Regions from separate parts of the Bacillus sp. MC1252 genome, predicted to be linked through region 1. Evidence: a T-box and tRNA genes for the amino acid it is inferred to sense, from the RefSeq annotation. Region 1 holds a T-box; the other regions hold tRNA genes.

Region 1 (3,241 bases):
TTTCTATCTTCATCAAAAATTGGGTAACCTTTTACAGCAACTTCATAGCCGTATAAAGACTCTGGTAAATGACCGTCATATTCTTGTCCTCTTAATGTCATCGCCACGTTTTGGTCTTCTGGGTTCAATGCGTCCCCTACTTTAATGCCAAAATCTATTGTGTTAGACGGGTAATAACAAAGCACCTTCTCTGTATCAGTGATGCCGAAAAGGATACTTTCATCTAGAACTTTTCTAAGTAATTGAGCCATTTCAACATAATAGTCAAGCCTATTCAAGGTTATTCCTTCTTTCCTAGAAGCTTTTAGTTTTTTTATCGGCTTATTTTAGAAAAGCTGTAGAACTTTAGGTAAAAAGAATAAGATGCCATAACGGCATCTTATTTCATCACTTCTTTATTTCCCATATAAGGACGCAGCACTTCAGGAATGATCACTGTACCGTCCTCTTGTTGGTAGTTTTCTAAAATGGCTGCCACAGTTCTTCCTACCGCTAAACCAGATCCATTTAATGTATGAACATGCTCCGGCTTTGCTTTAGGCTCCGGGCGGAAACGAATGTTTGCTCGTCTTGCCTGAAACGCTTCGAAGTTACTGCAAGAAGAAATTTCACGATACGTATTTTGGCTCGGAATCCATACTTCGATATCGTATTTCTTCGCAGCTGTGAAACCTAAATCTCCCGTACACATGCTCATGACACGATATGGCAGGTTTAATAGCTGAAGAACTTTTTCTGCTTGATTCGTTAGTTTCTCTAATTCTTCATAAGAATCTTCTGGTCTAACAAATTTCACGAGCTCTACCTTGTTGAATTGATGCTGACGGATGAGCCCGCGTGTATCTCTGCCGGCAGATCCAGCTTCTGATCTAAAGCAAGCACTGAATGCTGCATAATTGATTGGCAGCTGCTCTCCCTCAAGAATTTCGTCACGGTGCATGTTGGTGATTGGCACTTCAGCCGTTGGAATGAGGAAATAATCTTCTTCTCGAATTTTAAAAGCATCCTCTTCAAACTTTGGAAGCTGGCCAGTTCCTGTCATGCTTGCTCTGTTGACCATGTAAGGCGGAAGCACTTCAGTAAAACCAAACTCATCCACATGTAAATCGAGCATGAAGTTATAAAGTGCGCGCTCTAAGCGTGCGCCAAGCCCTTTATAAAAAACAAAACGGCTTCCTGTCACTTTTCCTGCACGTTCAAAATCTAGAATATCTAACACATCCGCTACGTCCCAATGCGGTTTTGGCTCAAATGAGAATGCTGGCTGTTCACCCCATTTTCTCACTTCAATGTTGTCATCTTCTGTTTCACCAACTGGTACAGAGTCATGAGGGATATTCGGAATTGAGAACAGAATGTGTTGCAGGCTTTCTTCTACTGTTCTTAACTCATCATCCAGCTTCTTAATCTCATCTCCGACCTCACGCATTTCTTGAATAATGTGATCGGCGTCTTTCTTTTCTCTTTTTAGAACGGCCACTTGCTGCGATACTTCATTTCTTCGGCTCTTTAATTCTTCTGTTTTACCGATTAATTCTCTTCTTTTTTGATCTAGTTCACCAAACTTATCAAAATCAGCTAAATCTTCGCCTCGGTGTGCTAACTTTTCTTTGATTTGATCAAAGTCCGTGCGCAGTTGTTTAATATCCAGCATGTGTTACACTCCTTTTTTTATCGAAAAATAAAAAGAGCCCTCATCCCATGAAAGGGACGAGAGCTCTCGCGTTGCCACCCTGATTGAAAACATGCAAAATCATGCTTTCCTCTTTCCTCTGTAACGGTATCACCGTAAATGCTTACTTCTCGTGTTTCAGCATTTCGCTCAAGGATGGATTCAGAATGCATCTTTCACCGATTCTCACCAACCATCGGCTCTCTGAGAAAGAGGGGCTTCTTACTATTTCCCGTCAACGCTTTTTCGATCTTTGATTGTGATTTTAATGTACTATAAGTTTTATCTCTTTTCAACCGTTTTATACAGCGAGCTTCGTTTTGTAGGACTTCACCATCTCAACAAACAGCTGCGTTAACCGGTGGTCGTCTGTCAACTCTGGATGAAAAGAACAACCTAAGATATTGTTTTCTTTCGCCATCACAATCCTGCCATCATATTCAGCTAAGACCTCTACGCTATCATCTGAGCTGACGATATGAGGCGCACGGATGAACACCCCTGTAAACGGCGCATCCAGTCCTTTCACTTCTACACCTGCTTCAAAGCTGTCTACCTGTCTGCCAAATGAATTACGTGCAACAGATACATTTAACAGTCCAAGATGAGCATCTTCTCGATCTTCTATATGCTTTGCCAGCATAATCAAACCGGCACATGTCCCGAAAATTGGTTTCCCTTGAGCAGCGAACGCTTTGATCGGGTCAATAAATCGGTACGTATCCATAAGTCTTCTCATCGTCGTACTTTCTCCACCAGGGATAATCAGACCGTCAACGGCTTCTAGCTCTTCTACTCGTTTGATGATCTTTCCTTCTGCGCCGCAAGTTTCAATTGATTGAATATGCTCTCTCACCGCACCTTGAAGCCCTAGTACACCAATTGTTAGCATGTTCGTTTGCGCTCCCTTAATTACCAGCCACGCTCTTGCATACGCTCTTCTGGCAGTAGATTTGAAATTTCAATTCCTTTCATGGCTGTTCCCAATTCTTTAGAAAGTTCTGCAATGAGACGGTAATCGGTGAAATGAGTCGTTGCTTCTACAATGGCTTTTGCAAATTTAGCAGGATGTTCTGATTTGAAAATACCAGATCCGACAAATACGCCGTCTGCTCCAAGCTGCATCATTAACGCAGCATCTGCTGGTGTCGCAACGCCTCCAGCTGCAAAGTTAACAACAGGCAGCTTGCCTTCTTTTTTGATCTGAAGCAATAATTCATAAGGTGCTCCTAGATTCTTTGCTTCTGTCATCAGTTCATCTTCACTCATCGCCGCTACTTTTCGAATCTGAGCATTGACCTTTCTCATATGGCGGACTGCTTCTACAATGTTGCCTGTCCCAGGTTCTCCTTTCGTCCGCAGCATGGATGCACCTTCTGCAATACGGCGGGTTGCCTCACCTAGGTCACGACATCCACATACAAAAGGTACGGTGTATTCATTTTTATTTAAATGGAATTCCTCATCAGCGGGCGTTAGCACTTCACTCTCATCGATATAATCAACACCAAGCGCTTCAAGAACACGAGCCTCCACGATGTGGCCGATACGTGCTTTTGCCATGACTGG
Region 2 (3,241 bases), 860 kb from region 1:
AAGCGAAGGTGCGAATTGAAGCCCCAGTAAACGGCGGCCGTAACTATAACGGTCCTAAGGTAGCGAAATTCCTTGTCGGGTAAGTTCCGACCCGCACGAAAGGCGCAACGATCTGGGCACTGTCTCAACGAGAGACTCGGTGAAATTATAGTACCTGTGAAGATGCAGGTTACCCGCGACAGGACGGAAAGACCCCGTGGAGCTTTACTGCAGCCTGATATTGAATGTTGGTACAGCTTGTACAGGATAGGTAGGAGCCTTGGAAACCGGAGCGCTAGCTTCGGTGGAGGCATCGGTGGGATACTACCCTGGCTGTATTGACCTTCTAACCCGCTGCCCTTATCGGGCAGGGAGACAGTGTCAGGTGGGCAGTTTGACTGGGGCGGTCGCCTCCTAAAATGTAACGGAGGCGCCCAAAGGTTCCCTCAGAATGGTTGGAAATCATTCGCAGAGTGTAAAGGCACAAGGGAGCTTGACTGCGAGACCTACAAGTCGAGCAGGGACGAAAGTCGGGCTTAGTGATCCGGTGGTTCCGCATGGAAGGGCCATCGCTCAACGGATAAAAGCTACCCCGGGGATAACAGGCTTATCTCCCCCAAGAGTCCACATCGACGGGGAGGTTTGGCACCTCGATGTCGGCTCATCGCATCCTGGGGCTGTAGTCGGTCCCAAGGGTTGGGCTGTTCGCCCATTAAAGCGGTACGCGAGCTGGGTTCAGAACGTCGTGAGACAGTTCGGTCCCTATCCGTCGCGGGCGCAGGAAATTTGAGAGGAGCTGTCCTTAGTACGAGAGGACCGGGATGGACGCACCGCTGGTGTACCAGTTGTTCTGCCAAGGGCATCGCTGGGTAGCTATGTGCGGACGGGATAAGTGCTGAAAGCATCTAAGCATGAAGCCCCCCTCAAGATGAGATTTCCCATTCCGCAAGGAAGTAAGATCCCTGAAAGATGATCAGGTTGATAGGTCTGAGGTGGAAGCGTGGTGACACGTGGAGCTGACAGATACTAATAGATCGAGGACTTAACCTATATTCTAATGTGAAGTTTGAACGTTGTTATCTAGTTTTGAGAGAACATTTTTAAAATATCTCTTGATTTATTTTCAATACATAGTATAATATCTTTTGTCACTAAATTGTCTGGTGATGATGGCGAAGAGGTCACACCCGTTCCCATACCGAACACGGAAGTTAAGCTCTTCAGCGCCGATGGTAGTTGGGGGTTTCCCCCTGTGAGAGTAGGACATCGCCAGGCTTTCTTCATTCCGCAGTAGCTCAGTGGTAGAGCTATCGGCTGTTAACCGATCGGTCGTAGGTTCGAATCCTACCTGCGGAGCCAATTTGGAGAGCTGTCCGAGTGGCCGAAGGAGCACGATTGGAAATCGTGTAGGCGGTAACCCCGTCTCAAGGGTTCGAATCCCTTGCTCTCCGCCACAAGATACATATAATAGAGGGCCCGTTGGTCAAGCGGTTAAGACACCGCCCTTTCACGGCGGTAACACGGGTTCGAATCCCGTACGGGTCACCATTTTATATAATACATACCAGCATTTTTATTCGGAGGATTAGCTCAGCTGGGAGAGCATCTGCCTTACAAGCAGAGGGTCGGCGGTTCGAGCCCGTCATCCTCCACCATATCTTTTATATCGTCGCGGGGTGGAGCAGTTCGGTAGCTCGTCGGGCTCATAACCCGAAGGTCGCAGGTTCAAATCCTGCCCCCGCAACCAAATTATTTTATATACCAATAGGGAGTACTCATTAAGTGCAACCAAAATGGTCCGGTAGTTCAGTTGGTTAGAATGCCTGCCTGTCACGCAGGAGGTCGCGGGTTCGAGTCCCGTCCGGACCGCCATTTTTCAAAAATAATACTTGGCTCGGTAGCTCAGTTGGTAGAGCAACGGACTGAAAATCCGTGTGTCGGCGGTTCGATTCCGTCCCGAGCCACCACTATTTGCCGGTGTAGCTCAATTGGTAGAGCAACTGACTTGTAATCAGTAGGTTGGGGGTTCAAGTCCTCTTGCCGGCACTGTTTTTCTTTATTATTTCCATATGTGGAGGGGTAGCGAAGTGGCTAAACGCGGCGGACTGTAAATCCGCTCCCTCCGGGTTCGGCGGTTCGAATCCGCCCCCCTCCACCATTTTTATTTTCATAGGGGCATAGTTTAAAGGTAGAACAGAGGTCTCCAAAACCTCCGGTGTGGGTTCGATTCCTACTGCCCCTGCCAATTATATGATATGATTCATAACATCTATGGCGGTTGTGGCGAAGTGGTTAACGCACCAGATTGTGGCTCTGGCACTCGTGGGTTCGATTCCCATCAATCGCCCCATTTTATTATTGGGCTATAGCCAAGCGGTAAGGCAACGGACTTTGACTCCGTCATGCGTTGGTTCGAATCCAGCTAGCCCAGTTGATATGCGGAAGTAGTTCAGTGGTAGAACACCACCTTGCCAAGGTGGGGGTCGCGGGTTCGAATCCCGTCTTCCGCTCCAATAATGGCGGCATAGCCAAGTGGTAAGGCAGAGGTCTGCAAAACCTTTATCCCCGGTTCAAATCCGGGTGTCGCCTTTTTTGAAAAGACTGCCGGGGTGGTGGAATTGGCAGACACACAGGACTTAAAATCCTGCGGTAGGTGACTACCGTGCCGGTTCAAGTCCGGCCCTCGGCACCATTGATTTTTATCATAAGTTGCGCTCTTTAATGATCATGCCGGTGTGGCGGAATTGGCAGACGCGCACGACTCAAAATCGTGTTCCTCACGGAGTGCCGGTTCGACCCCGGCCACCGGTATCTATTAAAATTTTCATAATCGGTAATTGAACTTAATATACCGTCAAACTAACGTTTCTCCATTGTGGTGAGGCGTTTTTTTGTTTTCCCATCACCTCTAATCGAAGTTGCGAGGGGGAGAAAGCTATCTCACAATGGAATGATACGTGTGAACTAGAACGCGAGTATATAGTGAGAGGGGATTTTTGTTCCGTACTATGACTTTGCTTCAGACGATCATTCAAGACGATAGGTCTCATTATTATCCGCTTTTTAGAGAGTACTGTGAACGAAAAGAACAGGGGCTGCGTAAAGATGCGCTGAAGGTTCTTCAGTCCTTTATAGAAGAGATGAAGCAGTTGGATTTTGAAACTCAGCGAGTATTTGTTGCGTGGCTGTTTGAGTGGATTGAACAGTTTGAGGATGGCCATCATTTGCTCGTTTTTCCGCTGACAAGGGGTATTATCATTCC
Region 3 (3,241 bases), 970 kb from region 1:
AGCCTATTGCTATTTCATTAATATATTACGCCTATCAATGAACTATAAGGAATATCTATATCATTAAAGTATAAAAATGATGGGGAGCTGATATTTCAGAAGGAATTGAATGTTTTTAAAGAGAATAAAGAGTGGAGAGGTTTAGCTGATAAACATTGAATTGCAGCAGTTTTGACAGGGGAAATGACTATTATTTATGAAAAGAAATGCGTAACGAAAAATGAAATAAAATTTTTTTAATATAGCCTTTACAAATGAGTAAAACCTGTATATAATAATCTTTGTCGGATCGAGAGATTCCTACATAGTGGAGGATTAGCTCAGCTGGGAGAGCATCTGCCTTACAAGCAGAGGGTCGGCGGTTCGAGCCCGTCATCCTCCACCATATTTATTCTTACATAATGTTAGGATAGATAAAGCCGGTGTAGCTCAACTGGTAGAGCAACTGACTTGTAATCAGTAGGTTGGGGGTTCAAGTCCTCTTGCCGGCACCACTTTCATATGGTAAGATAGACAAGTCGCTTTTAAAGCGAGCCATTAGCTCAGTTGGTAGAGCATCTGACTTTTAATCAGAGGGTCGAAGGTTCGAGTCCTTCATGGCTCACCATTTTCATGCGGGTGTGGCGGAATTGGCAGACGCGCTAGACTTAGGATCTAGTGTCTTTATGACGTGGGGGTTCAAGTCCCTTCACCCGCATAGCCAAACAAAATAAAGAAATCCTGTAATGCGGAAGTAGTTCAGTGGTAGAACACCACCTTGCCAAGGTGGGGGTCGCGGGTTCGAATCCCGTCTTCCGCTTATACCATCCACGCCGGGGTGGTGGAATTGGCAGACACACAGGACTTAAAATCCTGCGGTAGGTGACTACCGTGCCGGTTCAAGTCCGGCCCTCGGCATTATACAATAAGCGCCCGTAGCTCAATTGGATAGAGCGTTTGACTACGGATCAAAAGGTTAGGGGTTCGACTCCTCTCGGGCGCGCCATTAAGATCGGGAAGTAGCTCAGCTTGGTAGAGCACTTGGTTTGGGACCAAGGGGTCGCAGGTTCGAATCCTGTCTTCCCGACCATCTTTTATGGGGCCTTAGCTCAGCTGGGAGAGCGCCTGCCTTGCACGCAGGAGGTCAGCGGTTCGATCCCGCTAGGCTCCACTTCTTAAAGGATTATTTTTATCATGGCGGTGTAGCTCAGCTGGCTAGAGCGTACGGTTCATACCCGTGAGGTCGGGGGTTCGATCCCCTCCGCCGCTATAAAGGACCTTTAGCTCAGTTGGTTAGAGCAGACGGCTCATAACCGTCCGGTCGTAGGTTCGAGTCCTACAAGGTCCACCATCTATACGGAGGAATACCCAAGTCCGGCTGAAGGGATCGGTCTTGAAAACCGACAGGGGTGTCAAAGCCCGCGGGGGTTCGAATCCCTCTTCCTCCGCCATATTTTTTAAAAACCATATCATCGCGGGGTGGAGCAGTTCGGTAGCTCGTCGGGCTCATAACCCGAAGGTCGCAGGTTCAAATCCTGCCCCCGCAACCAAATTTTTTTCTTATCTCTATATTGGTCCGGTAGTTCAGTTGGTTAGAATGCCTGCCTGTCACGCAGGAGGTCGCGGGTTCGAGTCCCGTCCGGACCGCCATTTTTAAATGAAATACATGGCTCGGTAGCTCAGTTGGTAGAGCAACGGACTGAAAATCCGTGTGTCGGCGGTTCGATTCCGTCCCGAGCCACTTTTACAAATAAATATTGACAGTATGGCGGTTGTGGCGAAGTGGTTAACGCACCAGATTGTGGCTCTGGCACTCGTGGGTTCGATTCCCATCAATCGCCCCATACATATTTTTGCGGGTGTAGTTTAGTGGTAAAACCTCAGCCTTCCAAGCTGATGTCGTGGGTTCGATTCCCATCACCCGCTCCATTTGTATATCGTTCATGGGCCTGTAGCTCAGCTGGTTAGAGCGCACGCCTGATAAGCGTGAGGTCGGTGGTTCGAGTCCACTCAGGCCCACCATGATCTTCCGCAGTAGCTCAGTGGTAGAGCTATCGGCTGTTAACCGATCGGTCGTAGGTTCGAGTCCTACCTGCGGAGCCAAAATGGAGAAGTACTCAAGTGGCTGAAGAGGCGCCCCTGCTAAGGGTGTAGGTCGCGCAAGCGGCGCGAGGGTTCAAATCCCTCCTTCTCCGCCATTTATCTGGCCCGTTGGTCAAGCGGTTAAGACACCGCCCTTTCACGGCGGTAACACGGGTTCGAATCCCGTACGGGTCATTTTTAAAAGAGATCTATGAAAGATCTCTTTTTTATTTTCATCAAAACGAAAGACCGCCATCATCGCGGTCTTTTTTTACATATTCATGGAATAGATCGTATAAGACAAGTATGTCGCAAAGAATCCCCATAAGACATAAGGGATTAGTAAAATAGAAACGACTTTACTGAGCTTACGTGAGACGATGACAAGTGCGAGTGCTGTCAGTGCAACAAGCAGGCAGTCAATGGTAGCGGCAAACAAATCTTTTTGTGTAAATTGAAAAAAGCTAAAGGCTTGATTGAAGACATAATTTAAAAGAAAAAGAATCCAAAACGGTAAAGTGATTTTTTGAAATCCATACTTCCCATAAATAATCGCTGCGGACAACGAGATGAGAGCAAATAAGACAGCCCACACAGCTCCAATCACACCCCCACTAGGTGTCCATTCCGGTTTGTTTAATGCATCATACCATTCTCTGTCAATAGGGAACAAGAACCCTGCAATAGAGAATAGTGCGTATGTAATAAAGAAGACGATAATCGCCCAAATGATACTTTTTCTAGCCATCAAGAATCTCCTCCAATCAAATTCACTCTTAAAGTGATTTCCCAATTATTACATGATATAAACATAAAGCCCCCAATATGAGGGGCCTATTGATTTTTTTCTGTATAAGGTTCTTCTTCGTACGGCTTCAAGTCACCAAACACCGTCATGACGCCTTCTTCATCTAATGCATCTTCATAGGCTTCGTGTGCTTTATTCGGATACACCTTGCTTGCTTTTCCTTCGAGATCAGCAGCTGCGAATCCTTCATAGTCTTCAACATAATCTTCATCTTCTGATTGTGTATACACATCATCGTATGTCTCGGGAGGAAATTCCATATCGGACGGGGTATCAGAGTTGCCGTAGCGTTCTACGTCTTGATATGCATCTTCTCCATCGTAGGCAGCACTTTCTTCATTTTCAAATTGTCCTGATGGTGGATTTAACAAA

Evidence for each region. The T-box of region 1 lies ahead of serS (serine--tRNA ligase). A T-box ahead of a tRNA ligase gene usually reads a tRNA of that ligase, here a tRNA-Ser.
Region 2: it has a tRNA-Ser gene. The T-box ahead of serS (serine--tRNA ligase) is inferred to sense a tRNA for this amino acid. The anticodon was not compared.
Region 3: it has a tRNA-Ser gene. The T-box ahead of serS (serine--tRNA ligase) is inferred to sense a tRNA for this amino acid. The anticodon was not compared.

What each region holds. Positions count from the first base shown of each region.
Region 1 is NZ_CM166369.1:20,568-23,808, reverse strand. It holds gene serS (serine--tRNA ligase) at 380-1,654, opposite strand; T-box leader at 1,704-1,920, opposite strand; gene pdxT (pyridoxal 5'-phosphate synthase glutaminase subunit PdxT) at 1,974-2,564, opposite strand; gene pdxS (pyridoxal 5'-phosphate synthase lyase subunit PdxS) at 2,585-3,241, opposite strand, start outside.
Region 2 is NZ_CM166369.1:882,026-885,266, forward strand. It holds rRNA gene ACYH0L_RS04305 (23S ribosomal RNA) at 1-1,029, shown strand, start outside; rRNA gene rrf (5S ribosomal RNA) at 1,139-1,254, shown strand; tRNA gene ACYH0L_RS04315 (tRNA-Asn) at 1,264-1,338, shown strand; tRNA gene ACYH0L_RS04320 (tRNA-Ser) at 1,343-1,433, shown strand; tRNA gene ACYH0L_RS04325 (tRNA-Glu) at 1,453-1,527, shown strand; tRNA gene ACYH0L_RS04330 (tRNA-Val) at 1,559-1,634, shown strand; tRNA gene ACYH0L_RS04335 (tRNA-Met) at 1,650-1,726, shown strand; tRNA gene ACYH0L_RS04340 (tRNA-Asp) at 1,775-1,851, shown strand; tRNA gene ACYH0L_RS04345 (tRNA-Phe) at 1,871-1,946, shown strand; tRNA gene ACYH0L_RS04350 (tRNA-Thr) at 1,953-2,025, shown strand; tRNA gene ACYH0L_RS04355 (tRNA-Tyr) at 2,053-2,137, shown strand; tRNA gene ACYH0L_RS04360 (tRNA-Trp) at 2,151-2,224, shown strand; tRNA gene ACYH0L_RS04365 (tRNA-His) at 2,254-2,329, shown strand; tRNA gene ACYH0L_RS04370 (tRNA-Gln) at 2,339-2,410, shown strand; tRNA gene ACYH0L_RS04375 (tRNA-Gly) at 2,418-2,492, shown strand; tRNA gene ACYH0L_RS04380 (tRNA-Cys) at 2,498-2,568, shown strand; tRNA gene ACYH0L_RS04385 (tRNA-Leu) at 2,583-2,671, shown strand; tRNA gene ACYH0L_RS04390 (tRNA-Leu) at 2,709-2,790, shown strand; partial or broken gene ACYH0L_RS04395 (hypothetical protein) at 2,988-3,241, shown strand, end outside.
Region 3 is NZ_CM166369.1:2,731,082-2,734,322, reverse strand. It holds tRNA gene ACYH0L_RS14110 (tRNA-Val) at 310-385, shown strand; tRNA gene ACYH0L_RS14105 (tRNA-Thr) at 419-494, shown strand; tRNA gene ACYH0L_RS14100 (tRNA-Lys) at 532-607, shown strand; tRNA gene ACYH0L_RS14095 (tRNA-Leu) at 615-697, shown strand; tRNA gene ACYH0L_RS14090 (tRNA-Gly) at 728-799, shown strand; tRNA gene ACYH0L_RS14085 (tRNA-Leu) at 812-897, shown strand; tRNA gene ACYH0L_RS14080 (tRNA-Arg) at 909-985, shown strand; tRNA gene ACYH0L_RS14075 (tRNA-Pro) at 993-1,069, shown strand; tRNA gene ACYH0L_RS14070 (tRNA-Ala) at 1,078-1,150, shown strand; tRNA gene ACYH0L_RS14065 (tRNA-Met) at 1,176-1,249, shown strand; tRNA gene ACYH0L_RS14060 (tRNA-Ile) at 1,254-1,330, shown strand; tRNA gene ACYH0L_RS14055 (tRNA-Ser) at 1,338-1,430, shown strand; tRNA gene ACYH0L_RS14050 (tRNA-Met) at 1,453-1,529, shown strand; tRNA gene ACYH0L_RS14045 (tRNA-Asp) at 1,553-1,629, shown strand; tRNA gene ACYH0L_RS14040 (tRNA-Phe) at 1,648-1,720, shown strand; tRNA gene ACYH0L_RS14035 (tRNA-His) at 1,748-1,823, shown strand; tRNA gene ACYH0L_RS14030 (tRNA-Gly) at 1,835-1,908, shown strand; tRNA gene ACYH0L_RS14025 (tRNA-Ile) at 1,925-2,001, shown strand; tRNA gene ACYH0L_RS14020 (tRNA-Asn) at 2,008-2,082, shown strand; tRNA gene ACYH0L_RS14015 (tRNA-Ser) at 2,087-2,177, shown strand; tRNA gene ACYH0L_RS14010 (tRNA-Glu) at 2,185-2,256, shown strand; gene ACYH0L_RS14005 (TspO/MBR family protein) at 2,333-2,809, opposite strand; gene ACYH0L_RS14000 (TraR/DksA C4-type zinc finger protein) at 2,896-3,241, opposite strand, start outside.